3 regions of the Solibacillus sp. FSL R7-0682 genome follow, and region 3 is predicted to be linked to each of the others. Evidence: riboswitches for the same ligand, from Rfam matches in the RefSeq annotation. Region 3 holds a riboswitch; each other region holds the start of a gene.
What was found. Region 3 has a riboswitch for thiamine pyrophosphate ahead of tenA (thiaminase II). Riboswitches for the same ligand answer to the same signal wherever they lie in the genome.

Region 1: another riboswitch for thiamine pyrophosphate. It lies ahead of thiM (hydroxyethylthiazole kinase); the one in region 3 lies ahead of tenA (thiaminase II).
Region 2: another riboswitch for thiamine pyrophosphate. It lies ahead of thiT (energy-coupled thiamine transporter ThiT); the one in region 3 lies ahead of tenA (thiaminase II).

The regions. Positions count from the first base shown of each region.
Region 1 is NZ_JBBOUI010000001.1:451,760-456,014, forward strand. Features, by position in the region: gene MKZ17_RS02270 (TetR/AcrR family transcriptional regulator) at 1-208, opposite strand, end outside; gene MKZ17_RS02275 (SDR family NAD(P)-dependent oxidoreductase) at 349-1,119, shown strand; gene MKZ17_RS02280 (SDR family oxidoreductase) at 1,137-1,919, shown strand; TPP riboswitch at 2,197-2,296, shown strand; gene thiM (hydroxyethylthiazole kinase) at 2,451-3,287, shown strand; gene MKZ17_RS02290 (MTH1187 family thiamine-binding protein) at 3,291-3,590, shown strand; gene MKZ17_RS02295 (thiamine phosphate synthase) at 3,592-4,255, shown strand, end outside.
Region 2 is NZ_JBBOUI010000001.1:517,980-522,234, forward strand. Features, by position in the region: gene MKZ17_RS02615 (SMC family ATPase) at 1-1,436, shown strand, start outside; gene MKZ17_RS02620 (hypothetical protein) at 1,637-1,765, opposite strand; gene MKZ17_RS02625 (DUF4870 domain-containing protein) at 1,832-2,155, opposite strand; TPP riboswitch at 2,284-2,390, shown strand; gene thiT (energy-coupled thiamine transporter ThiT) at 2,486-3,049, shown strand; gene map (type I methionyl aminopeptidase) at 3,307-4,059, shown strand; gene MKZ17_RS02640 (polyphosphate kinase 2 family protein) at 4,224-4,255, shown strand, end outside.
Region 3 is NZ_JBBOUI010000001.1:172,480-176,734, forward strand. Features, by position in the region: gene MKZ17_RS00865 (hypothetical protein) at 1-244, shown strand, start outside; gene MKZ17_RS00870 (quinone oxidoreductase family protein) at 362-1,330, shown strand; gene MKZ17_RS00875 (DUF3923 family protein) at 1,430-1,654, shown strand; gene MKZ17_RS00880 (GNAT family N-acetyltransferase) at 1,680-2,153, shown strand; TPP riboswitch at 2,234-2,330, shown strand; TPP riboswitch at 2,380-2,477, shown strand; gene tenA (thiaminase II) at 2,552-3,241, shown strand; gene thiD (bifunctional hydroxymethylpyrimidine kinase/phosphomethylpyrimidine kinase) at 3,338-4,150, shown strand.

The sequences.
Region 1 (4,255 bases), 280 kb from region 3:
GAATAGCTTCAAATTTCTCATCCATTAACTCTTCAACAAGATCATATATGTTTTGATAGTACACATAGAAGGTTGTTCGATTATATTGGGCATAATCTACAATGTCCTTCACTGTCACAGCACTAAATCCCTTTTTATGTACCATTTCAATAAATGCCTTTTTCAAGAAATGCTTTGTACGTAAAGCTTGATTGGAATTGGATTTCATCAAATTCTCTCCTACTTTTAGACAGATTGATTAAAAGTGTTGGTTTCTTCTACATTATAGCAAATATTAAGGATGGCTTACAGAAAGTGAAACCGAGTAAGCTATAAATGTAACTAGAATCTTTAGGGGAGGTAGACAAAATGAGATTTGAAAACAAAGTAATAATTATTACAGGTGCTGCAGGAGGTATCGGTAAAGAGATTGCACGTAAGCTTGCAGGTGAAGGAGCAAAGTTAACACTAGTGGATCTAAATGAATCTGCTGTGAAAGCGGTTGCAGAGGAACTTAATTTACATGAAGATCGTGTCTTACTATTAAAGGCAGATGTTTCAAAAGAAGCAGAAGTTAAAAATTATGTGGATCAAACAGTAAAAAAATTCGGTCGTATTGACGGATTTGCAAATAATGCAGGGGTTGAAGGCCCAGCAAAAATTTTAGAAGAAATTACGGAACAAGATTTTGATTTCGTATATAACATTAACGTAAAAGGTGCTTTCTACGGTTTAAAATATGTAATGCCAATAATGAAACAGCAAAACGCAGGTTCGATTGTTAATACAGCTTCCGTTGCTGGATTAATTGGTTCGCCAAATATGGTGCTGTATAATTCGTCGAAACATGCACTAATGGGCATAAGCAAGGTAGCCGCGTTAGAAGCTGCTCCTTTTAATGTGCGTGTGAATACAGTAAATCCTGGTGTTATTAATACTCAAATGATGCGCCAGATTGAGGAGAAAGTTGCACCGGGTGCTGCAGAAGCTGCACAAACTGCATATAAAGATGCTGTTCCGATGAAGCGTTATGGGGAACCACATGAAGTTGCTACTGTCATTGCATTTTTACTATCAGACGAAGCTTCTTATGTAAGCTCTTCATCTTACACAGTAGATGGTTCATTATATAATATTTAACAATGGAGGGAACGTACATGAAACGTTTTGAAGAAAAAGTAGTAATTGTAACAGGTGCAGGATCTGGACTTGGACAAGCAGCAACACTTCAATTAGCAGAAGAGGGTGCCAAACTTGTATTAGTAGATTTGAATGAAGCGGGGTTAATTGAAACAAAAGAAAAAGTACTGGCAATTTCACCACAGGCTGAAATGCTCTTAATTGAAGCAAACGTAGCAGATGAAAATGCTGTAAAAGCTTTTGTAGATACAACTGTAGAAAAGTTTGGAAAAATTGATGGATTCTTTAACAATGCAGGTATCGAAGGAAAACAAAATTTAACAGAAGACTTTGGTATTGAAGAGTTCCAAAAAGTTGTTTCTATCAACTTAAATGGAGTATTCTACGGTATGAAATACGTATTAAAAGTAATGAAAGAACAAGGGGCAGGGTCAATTGTAAATACAGCATCTGTCGGTGGTATTCGTGGTGTTGGAAATCAATCTGGCTACGCAGCATCCAAGCATGGTGTTGTCGGATTAACACGAAACTCTGCAATTGAATATGGTCAATTTGGAGTTTCTATTAAAGCAATCGCACCAGGTGCTATAATGACTCCTATGGTAGAGGGATCTTTACGTCAAATGGGTGGTGATAATTGGCAAGAGGTAGGTAAAGAATTCGTAAAACCAAACCCAATGCGCCGCTTCGGGAAACCAGAAGAAGTTGGTTACTTAGTTGCCTTCCTACTTTCAAACCAAGCAGACTTCATTAATGGTGTCGTTGTACCAATCGATGGCGGTCAATCGTATAAATATTAATTTTTTTCATATGAATTCATCACATTTATTACTTGTGACGTGAGTTAAGTTAGTTTTAAAATTATGAAGAACGAATCCTTATTTGAGGATTTGTTCTTTTTTTCGTTCTAAATGAAGCAAGACTAACTATCTTTGTTTCAGTAGGGAATATAGTATTAGTTTAAAACTTGAAATTAAAGCATATTGTGAGAGGATTGCAATGCTCAGATTATCGAACTAATTCTGTCAATTTGACATACAACATCTCAGTTGATAGTATGAAAGAAAAACTGAATAGCATATATTGCGGGGGGACTCTTAGGAGTTGAGAAGGTTAAAACCTGACTCTTTGAACCTGTCAGTTAACACTGGCGTAGGGAAGCGATTCATTAGTTTTATAAGCAATAGTTGAATTGTGCTTTCCTATTTTTATTTAAATAGGAGAGCACTTTTTTGTTTTATAAAGCTTTAGTGAATTCTCATATTTGTTAGCCCCTGTTTTGTGGATCTATTCGTTCGTATTAAGAATGTAAATAGAAGGGTGATTGGAAAATGGCTGTTAAACAGGAGACTCAAAGTAAAATTATTCAGGCGGTTGAAACGGTAAAAAGGACGAATCCGATGGCAGGTTCCATTACGAACTCTGTCACAATTAATCTTGTAGCAAATGCACAGCTTGCTGTTGGTGGATCGGCTGCTATGGTGTACTTGCCAGATGAAGCTGAGTTTTTAGCAAAAGCTGGCGGAGCTACGTATGTCAATGTGGGAACGCTGTTACCAATTTACGAAGAGACATTACCTTATGTAGCAAAGGTGTTGTACGAAACAGGAAAGCCATGGGTATTGGACCCGGTTGCTGTGGGTATTGGTTCACTTAGAACGGAGCTTTTAGAGCAATTTAAGGTATATAAACCAACAATTATTAGAGGGAATGCTTCTGAAATTATTGCATTAGCTGGTTTATGGGGATTAGATGGAGGGACAAATGAGTCGAATGTTCGAGGTGTTGATTCTACGGATTCAGTAAATGCAGCTAAAACAGCAGCTATTGCTCTTGCTAAGTGGACAGGTGGAGCTGTTGCTGTCTCCGGTGAAACGGATTTAATAACAGATGGCTCTATTATGGCTGTTTCTTATGGAGGATCACATTTCATGGAGAAAATTACGGGTGCAGGTTGCTCGTTAGGTGGAGTCGTGGCTGTTTATGCAACAGCAACTTCGCCATTTATTGCGGCACTTACTGCTTCTGCGGTGTACAATATGGCTGGTAAACGGGCTGAACTAAAGGTGGATGGTCCAGGGAGTTTCCAAGTTCAGTTTCTGGATGAATTGTATAAAGCTACGGCTAAAGACATTGCAAACAATCCATTTGATATAGAGGAGGTTTAATTTGTGAATACATTAGTAGCGGTTGCTATTGCGCCTCTTGGTGTGGGTAATGAATTAGCACAGGAGGTAGCTGAAGTTATAAAAGTTATTCGAGAGTCGGGATTACCAAATCGAACGACATCTATGTTTACTGAGATTGAGGGTGAATGGGATGAAGTAATGGAAGTAGTAAAAAAAGCAACATTTATCCTTGCTGAAAAAGGTATTCGAACAGAAGTGGTCTTAAAAGCCGATATTCGCCCAGGATATACAAATACGATCAATACGAAAATCGAAAAAGTAAATTATATTTTAGGAGGATAATATGAGTATTGTAAAAAAACTCGATATTTCAGCATACTTAGTTGTAGGGCCTGAAAATACAAAAGGGCGTTCAGTTTCGGCAATTATTAAAGATGCAGTAAATGCAGGTTTTACTTGTATACAAATTCGTTCGAAAGTTGCCTCTGCTAGAGAGTTAATTCAGCTAACGCGTCAAGCGGCAGAGGTCATTGAAGAGGTTGGAAAATCCCAAGAGGTTACACTACTTGTAAATGACCGACTTGATGTGGTTTTAGCTGCGAGAAAACTAGGGATTAAAGTGGATGGTATTCATATAGGTCAAACGGATATACCTGTGGATGTTTGTCGAGATTATCTAGGGGAAGATCTCATTATAGGTTTATCTGCCCGAGCAGATGAATTGCTAGAATATATAAAAACAGAGGATGTTTCTCAAATTGATTATTTTGGCGTGGGACCGTTGCGTGAAACTCAAACAAAACCCGATTGTGGACTTGGGAAAGATGGTAAAATCATAACGAGAAATTTTGATGAAATTGCTAAAATTTCTGAGCTTAGTTCGATACCAGTTGTTGTTGGAGGTGGTGTAAAGCTCGCTGATATACATCCTCTTGCACAAACAGGAGTAGATGGATTCTTTGTTGTATCAGCTGTGGCTGAGGCAGACAATCCAATGCTGGAGGCAA
Region 2 (4,255 bases), 350 kb from region 3:
AACTTCAAAAGCGTTCTCAAATTGCCTTACAAATATATTATCAAGTCAACTCCAAATTAGAAGTAGAGCAAAAAGCATTACAAGTGAAAATGCAACAACTTACCGATATAAACTTGTCGACCGACGCATTAATACAATACGAGCAGCAGCGCAATGTATATAAAGAGCAATTACAGCAAATTAAACATAGACAGCAACAATTGCAGGAACAGAAGCAAAAGCTCGAACAGTTTGAAAAGCAGGCGGAAACTTTACACATACGGTTAGAAAAAGGCCGTTCGATTGTGGCCCAATTAACAACCCAATTAGCACAGGAACAAGGGAAATTAGAGCAAAGTGAAAAATCCCTTCTTCCACAATTCGAATCAGTAAAGCAGGTTATGTTAGCGTTGTCACAAGAACAGGAAAAATACGACTCCTTAAAACGACGAATCGAACAAACTACATTACAACTTCAACAGGCTCAATTAGATGAAAAAACAAATGCTGTTAATTTACAACATGCAAAGAACCGTAATGTAGAATTTGAGCAAGAGGAGTTGTTAACTTATAACCGATTTAACGAAGCACTTCAATGCGAGCATTTTGATGAAGAAAGCTACCGTAATGCGCTCTTATCAGTGGATACACAGCAACAAATACGACTAGCAATTGAACAATTTAAACAAAATCTGCATACGTTAACAGTGCAATTAGCTGAAGACAAGCCGTATCTTGAAGAGAAAGCATTAGTTGATTTAACGGATTGGGAACAACAAATTAGTGAGCTAACCGAGAAAGTAGAAAAGTTCTATGCAGATTTCAAATTAGCACAGTTTTACGTTGAACAATGCCAAGCAACGCAGGAAAAATTAATGCAAGTGGCGGAGCAAATTGAAGAGTATAAGTCTAAGCTTATGCAGGTAGAACATGTCTATGATTTAATACGTGGTCAAAATGAAGCAAAAATCTCTTTTGAACGTTTTGCCCAAATTGGCTATTTAGAAATGGTTACGCATGCTGCGAATGAGCGTCTCCGTATTTTATCAAACGGGCAATACTTCTTGAAGTCTACAGGAAGGAAAGAAGGAAATGCGCAAAGCGGGTTAAGTATAGATGTATTCGATAGTAATACAGGTCAAACACGTGACGTGAAAACCTTATCGGGTGGTGAAAAGTTTAACGCCTCATTAGCATTAGCATTAGGGATGGCAGACGTCATTCAAAGTGTACAAGGCAGTGTCCATATTGATACGATGTTTATTGATGAAGGTTTTGGGACATTAGATGAAGAGGCATTAAGACGCGCCATTGACATTCTCATCGATTTACAGCAAACAGGTAGATTAATTGGTGTAATCTCTCACGTAGCCGAATTAAAAGCTGCAATGCCTGCCATTTTACAAGTTCAAAAACTAAAAGAAGGACATAGTCGAACTGAGATTATTGTTAAGTAAAGCTTGCTTGAGATAATCGAAACATTAATTAATTCGTTCATAAGCGAAAGAGGTCACGCCATCGGAAAGCGTTCCCGCGAAGGAAATCAATTACAAAAAAACATCATTTTTCTCACTCGAGAAAAATGATGTTTTGGTTTTGTCCCAGCCTCTTTTTTCGGTGCGCTTGGACGTTTTTGTTATTTCTCACCTTAACATGTTTAACGTCGTGGCATACGTGGAGTACTTGGTGATTTTGCTACTGATTTTTTATCAATAACCTTTTTAATAATTGGATAAAGAATAGGTCCGTATTTTATCGCTGTTTGAATAATTTTTTTGATTTTCAATGCGAGCACTCCTTCATTTGTCCGATATTAGTAGCAATATACCCAATAAATGAACAAACATAAACATTAGCGTAATACTTTTATCGCCTGGACTAAGTTCCAAATTGCTAGTATAAATGTAAAAATCGAATAGAGGATAAATGCAATAATAAAAACATAGAAAAATGAATCCCCAGTAGAATCAAATGAAACCATAAATGCAGAAGTAAAGAACACAATAACGAAAATAATACCTAAAATGATTGGGATAATATGAGATATTAATGCACGCTTAGCATGGTGTCTTACAAGGTCTTCTTTACTGACAAAAAACAATACAATTGGCACAATAAATGGTGCAAAGAAGAAGCTTAAATAGCCTAATGCGCTTAACCCTTTTGATTGATCCATTGTAATCACTCCTTTTCCTTTTATACGAAAAACGTATTAATTGGTTTCAAAAATAGAATATTAATTTATGGTCTTGTAAATTGTGGTACTATTCGGTACAATGAGCTTGTTCAAACAATAAAAATTAGATGTACCACAAGGGGGGCCGAGTTAGTCGGCTGAGATTGCGCACGATTGCGCTGACTCTTTGAACCTGTAAGTTAACACTTGCGTAGGGATGTGGATAGAAACCGACTGTTCAAACGATAGTCAGGCTTTTGTCCTGATTATCGTTTTTTGTTTCTATTCCTTCTTTAAACTCCTACATCGGAAAAAAGAAAGGGGATTGTTATGAACAAAACAAGATTATTAATGATGGTAGAAATTGCGATATTTGCTGCTATCGGACTCGTACTGGATCAGTTTTCATTTAAAATGTGGGCACAAGGTGGTTCAATTAGCTTTGTTATGCTACCTATTATCATAATGGCGATTCGCTGGGGCATTACTGCTGGTTTAACTACAGGGTTATTAATTGGCGTATTACAAATGATGTTCGGTGCGTATATTTTACACTGGATGCAAGCGATTTTAGATTATGGAATTGCCTTTACGGTAGTAGGCTTAGCTGCGATTGTTCGAAAACCATTACTTGAGGCAACAAAAACGCTTGATAAGGGAAAAATGATCTTCTATATTATAATGGGCACATTACTTGGCGGAACATTACGCTTTATTGCACATTTACTTGCAGGTGTTGTATTCTTTGGTGATTCTGCAGGAGAAAAGAATGTTTGGATATTCTCGATTATTTATAATGGGTCGTACATGTTACCAGCAACGATTATTACAGCGATTGTAGCAGTACTATTATTTACATCTGCTCCTCGCTTATTACAAACAGCGAAAAATTAACTTGAAATATGCAAAAAGTGCCTTCTATTGGGCACTTTTTTTAATTTTAATACAACATAATAAAAACTAAGGTAGCAAAAACTGCAGCACCTCCGTAAATTAAAAATAGTAGACCTTTTTATACTGTTTTAAATTCAGTTAAACGCCCTTGAATCCCTGAGAAATCGAATAATTGAAAAAAGCTTTGAGTCCTTACAACGATTTTTAAGTGTGTTATAGTTAAGGGTAGATATTGTTTAAGAGGAAGGAAGTTTAACATGATTGTTACAACTCAAGAAGAAATCCAAGCATTTAAAAAAATCGGTCGTATTTGTGCTGAAATCCGTGAAGCAATGAAAGCAGCTACGGTTCCAGGTGTTACGACGAAACAATTAGATGAAATTGCGGGGCGCATGTTTGCAGAAGCGGGTGCTATTTCAGGTCCAAAAGGTGAGTATGACTTCCCAGGATATACTTGTATTTCAGTGAATCACGAGGTAGCCCATGGGATTCCAGGTAATCGTGTTATTGAAGAAGGAGATATCGTGAATATTGATGTTTCAGGTTCGTTAGATGGGTATTTTGCAGATACGGGTATTTCATTCGTAGTTGGCGAAGGCTATGAAGATAAAGAAAAGCTTTGTGCAGTCGCGAAATCAGCATTTGAACGAGCAATGACAAAAGTAAAAGCAGGCTCGAAGTTAAATCAAATCGGAAAAGCAGTAGAGCGTGAAGCACGTGATCATGGCTTAACAGTGATTATGAATTTAACGGGTCATGGTTTAGGTAAATCATTGCATGAAGCACCAGATCACGTTTTAAATTATTATGATGCTTGGGATACGACAATCATGAAAGAAGGAATGGTTTTAGCTGTTGAACCATTTATTTCAGCAAAAGCAGAGCATATCGTTGAAGCAGGTGACGGTTGGACATTTATAACACCTGATAAATCTTTAGTGGCTCAAATTGAGCATTCCATTATCGTAACAAAAGATAAACCAATTATTTTAACAACTTTAGAAGACTAATGAAAAAATCGCGGGACTATAAAAGTCTTCGCGATTTTTTTTACTACAAAGTATAGCGAAAGCATATGCTAACAAAAGACCTACAATAAAAAGTTAACTACAATTACCATTTCAAGGGACTTTCAAGTAAAATAATAATAACTAGATTGAGGAGGGGGATCTGGATGAAGAAATTAAAAGACCTAGATTTATCAGT
Region 3 (4,255 bases):
ATTACCTTCAAAAATGGGGCGTAAAGTCGGAGGTAGACAAAGTTGGAACGTAAAAAAAGTGGGAGGTTCTACTTTACATATTCCAATAAATGAAGTTGTTTTGTGTAGACAAAATACGAAATATAAAAGCTGGATGCTCCATTGGGAGAGCGATAATAAGATTTATCATTTCTATTCTAGAGCTAGTATGAAAAATAACATTCGAGATATTCGGGCATTTTTATTGAAATTATATGCCCGATAAAGTTTTTCTTTTAGAAAATGTATAACTAATTCTTATAGCTTTCAATAAAGTTCTTCAATTTTCCTTATGGACTAAATATTGGTAAAGTTTGGTTATAAGTGATTGGAGGGATTTCTAATGAAATCAATTGTTCAAAATGAATTTGGTGATGCGAATGTTCTTTCATATGTTGAGGTAGATATCCCTAAAATAGAGGATGGGGAATGTCTCATCCAAGTGGCCTATACGAGTGTGAACTATGCAGATATTAAAGCTCGAACAGGAAATAAAGCAAAAGGCAATTTTCCTTTTACGGTAGGATTGGATGCCGCAGGGACGATTTTAAAGACAAATGTAAATTCTAAATTTGCTATTGGTGACCGAGTTATTGCATTTCCTAAAGCGGGTTCCTATGCAGAGTACGTTGTAGCCAATGAGCTGTTAGTGTATAAAATTCCGGATACCCTTTCGTTTGAACAAGCCGCTACAATGCCGACTGTTTCGATTTTATCCTACATGCTGCTTCATGAAATTGGGCAAGTACAAAAAAGCGATACGATCGTCGTTCATAGTGCGGCGGGGGGAGTAGGTTCAATGCTCGTACAGCTAGCAAAGTTAGCGGGCGTACAAAAAATCATTGCAACAGTTGGAAACCTAGATAAAGCTAGTTACGTAAAAGAATTAGGGGCAGATGTCATCTGTACGTATGCATCCTTTTCACAGGAAGTATTAAAGGAAACAGAGAAAGTTGGGGCAAATGTTATTTTTGACTCTGTTTCAGGGGATGTGACAAGTGAAAGTTTAAAATGCTTAGCGCTTTATGGAACCCTTGTTCAATTTGGCAATAGTAGTGGAGAAGAGGGACATTTTAAAACAAGTGATGTACATAGTAGCTGTAGAAATATTAGAGGCTTTAGTTTAGGGACAACAAGAAAATACGACCCTGCTCGCCTAGCACCAGTTGCGGAAAAAGTGATTCAGTTTTTTGAATCTAATCAAATCACACTGCCAATTGCACAAGTATTCAATTTATGTGATGCCGCAAAAGCGCATCGCTTAGTCGAAAGCCGTAAGTATAAAGGAAAAGTACTACTTAAAATTGAATGAATATAGCATAGAAATACCGGATTATTTTTTGAGAAATTTGCTTAACATAGAAACATCTTTTATTTTTGAATGCAAAATAAATTTCTTGGAGATGAGCTCATGATGAAACTTTGGTGGGTGACAAACTTTTTATGGTTCATTTTATTTGTTGCTTTATCTGTATTTATCGGTATTAGGAGTGTGGATGGCACAGGAGCAGAGCAAACGCCGGAACTAAGATTAGTTGCTTTTATTGTTTTGGTAGCGTTTTTTGCCTTTATTTTATTGTGCCAATTAGGGTTTTTATATTTCATTAAAAAAGGAAAGTCCGCTTCAGTTGAATAACGAAAAGGAATAGAGAAGGAGCATTATGACGGTATTTACAATTACAGAACATAATAGAGAAAAGGTCATTGAATTTTTTAATGAGCATTGGGGTTCTCCGGAAATGGTTATTTCTTCAGGGACTTATAATTGCAGCGAACTAGATGGCTTTGTATTTCAAGAAAATAATCAATTACTTGGTTTAGTGACATATGTATTTCATGATGAAGAAGTAGAAATTATTTCTTTAGATAGCATTTTAGAAGGGAAGGGCATTGGATCTCTTTTAACGAAAGAAGTGGAAGAGATAGTGCAACGTAAGGGCATTAAAACGATTTCTTTAGTGACAACGAATGATAATTTAAATGCACTGAAGTTCTATCAAAAAAGAGGCTATAAGATTGATGCAGTTTTTCCAAATGCGGTCGAACAGGCTAGAAAAATTAAGCCTACGATTCCTTTGATCGGTAATGATGGGATCCCAATTCGAGATGAGTTACGGCTTATCAAAAATTTATAGTAAGGTTTGCTTATTTTGCAATTAACGTAAAAAATTAGATTGCAAATAACAAACAGATTCAGTAGACTGAAATCAATTAAATGTATTTGCAGGGGGACACATTGTGTTGAGAAGGTAAAACCTGACCCTTAGAACCTGACCGTTAATACGGACGTAGGGAGCAAAGTGCACAGTATTATTATGTACTTTAGCTCTCCATTTTTGGAGGGCTTTTCTTTTGCAAATCTTTTAATTGCGGGGGGACACATTGTGTTGAGAAGGTTAAAACCTGACCCTTAGAACCTGACAGTTAATACTGGCGTAGGGAGCAATGCTTAGGTGTAATTTACACTTTTTAGGCGTCTCTATGTTTAGAGACGCCTTTTTGCGCTTACGTCCACCAAAAAGGAGGACTAACAATGGATTTTTGTGAAAATGTAAGACAAGAAACGGATTATTTTTGGGAGGCAAGCTTTACACACCCTTTTGTACAGGGAATTGCAGATGGAACGCTACCACTTGAAAAGTTTAAGTATTATATGTTGCAAGATGCGTACTACTTGAAGCACTATACAAAGCTTTTAGCATTGTTAGCAGCAAAGGCGAGTAATGACGAAGATATTAAATATTTTTTAAAGTCGGCGGAATTGATTCATACAGTTGAATTAGAGCTGCACGAAACTACTTTTAAAGTATTACAAGTGAGTGAACTGGAGCTAAGCGAATTTCATCCTGCGCCTGCTGCTTATAACTACGTCAGTCATATGTATAATGCGTTGCATAACGGAACAATAGCAGAAGCATTTTCGGCGATCTTACCATGTCCATGGCTATATCAAGAAATTGGGGAAAGACTAAAAGATGCAAAACCACAAATTCCCCTTTATAAGCAATGGATTGAATTTTACGCTTCCGATGAAATGAAGGCATCAATTCAATTACAAAAAGATATGCTGAATCGGTTTGTAAAAGAAGAACCTGCTAAAGAGCAACTTTTTATAAAGCATTTTGAGAAGAGTTGCTATTATGAATGGATGTTTTGGGAGATGTCATGGACGATGCAAGATTGGAAGCAGGGAGTGTACGTGTATGAGCCTTCAATTGATTAATCAACAACAACCAGGGGATAAGCAAGCTGCAAAGTTTACTTATGATGATAGTGGAACCTTTCAAATCGAGATAGAGTATTTAACGGAGGTGCAACTATGATTGCCTGTACAATTGCCGGGTCTGACAGTGGCGGAGGGGCTGGAATTCAAGCTGACTTAAAAACCTTTCAGGAGTTAAATGTATTTGGTACAAGTGTCATCACTGCTTTAACGGCGCAAAATACATTAGGCGTCCATGGTGTTTTTCCAGTAGACACCGCATTTGTAGAAGCGCAATTATGTGCCGTTCTTGAGGACATTAATATAAAAGCAATTAAAACAGGCATGCTTTTCGATGCTTCTATTATTCAAGCTGTTGCAACTATTTTAAAAAAATATCAAATACCACTCGTTATTGATCCTGTGATGATAGCAAAGGGTGGAGAAAGCTTGTTATTAAAAGAAGCCGTTGAAGCATTAAAGGAAAATTTACTGCCGTTAGCAACAGTTTGTACACCGAATATCCCGGAAGCAGAAGTCATTACAGGGATGAAAATTAGAACAGAACAAGATGTTTACGAAGCCGCTCAACAAATTTTAAAGTTAGGCGTTTCCTGTGTTGTGATGAAGGGTGGACACTTAGATGGAGCAATGGCTAAGGATTCAGTATTTACTTTAAACGAGCCTCCTTTTCATCTAGAGACCGAACGAATAAATACAAAACAAACACATGGAACAGGCTGCACCTTCTCGGCCGCTTTAACTGCTCAATTAGCAAAGGGACAAAATTTAAAAGACGCAATTATTGAAGCGAAAAAGTTTGTCCATCTTGCTATCCAAGAGCCGTTGAATATTGGGCATGGTTTCGGTCCTACTAACCATTTTGCCTATCGCCAATTTGAAGGGAAGTGTCCGGTACATGTATTTTGATTTAGATAATTAAAAAGGTGCAAAATCAAGCTCAAACCATCTCTTTTTTGAATAATTTTCATAAGGAGATGGTTTTTTATTTTTAGCTATAAAAATATTGAGAAT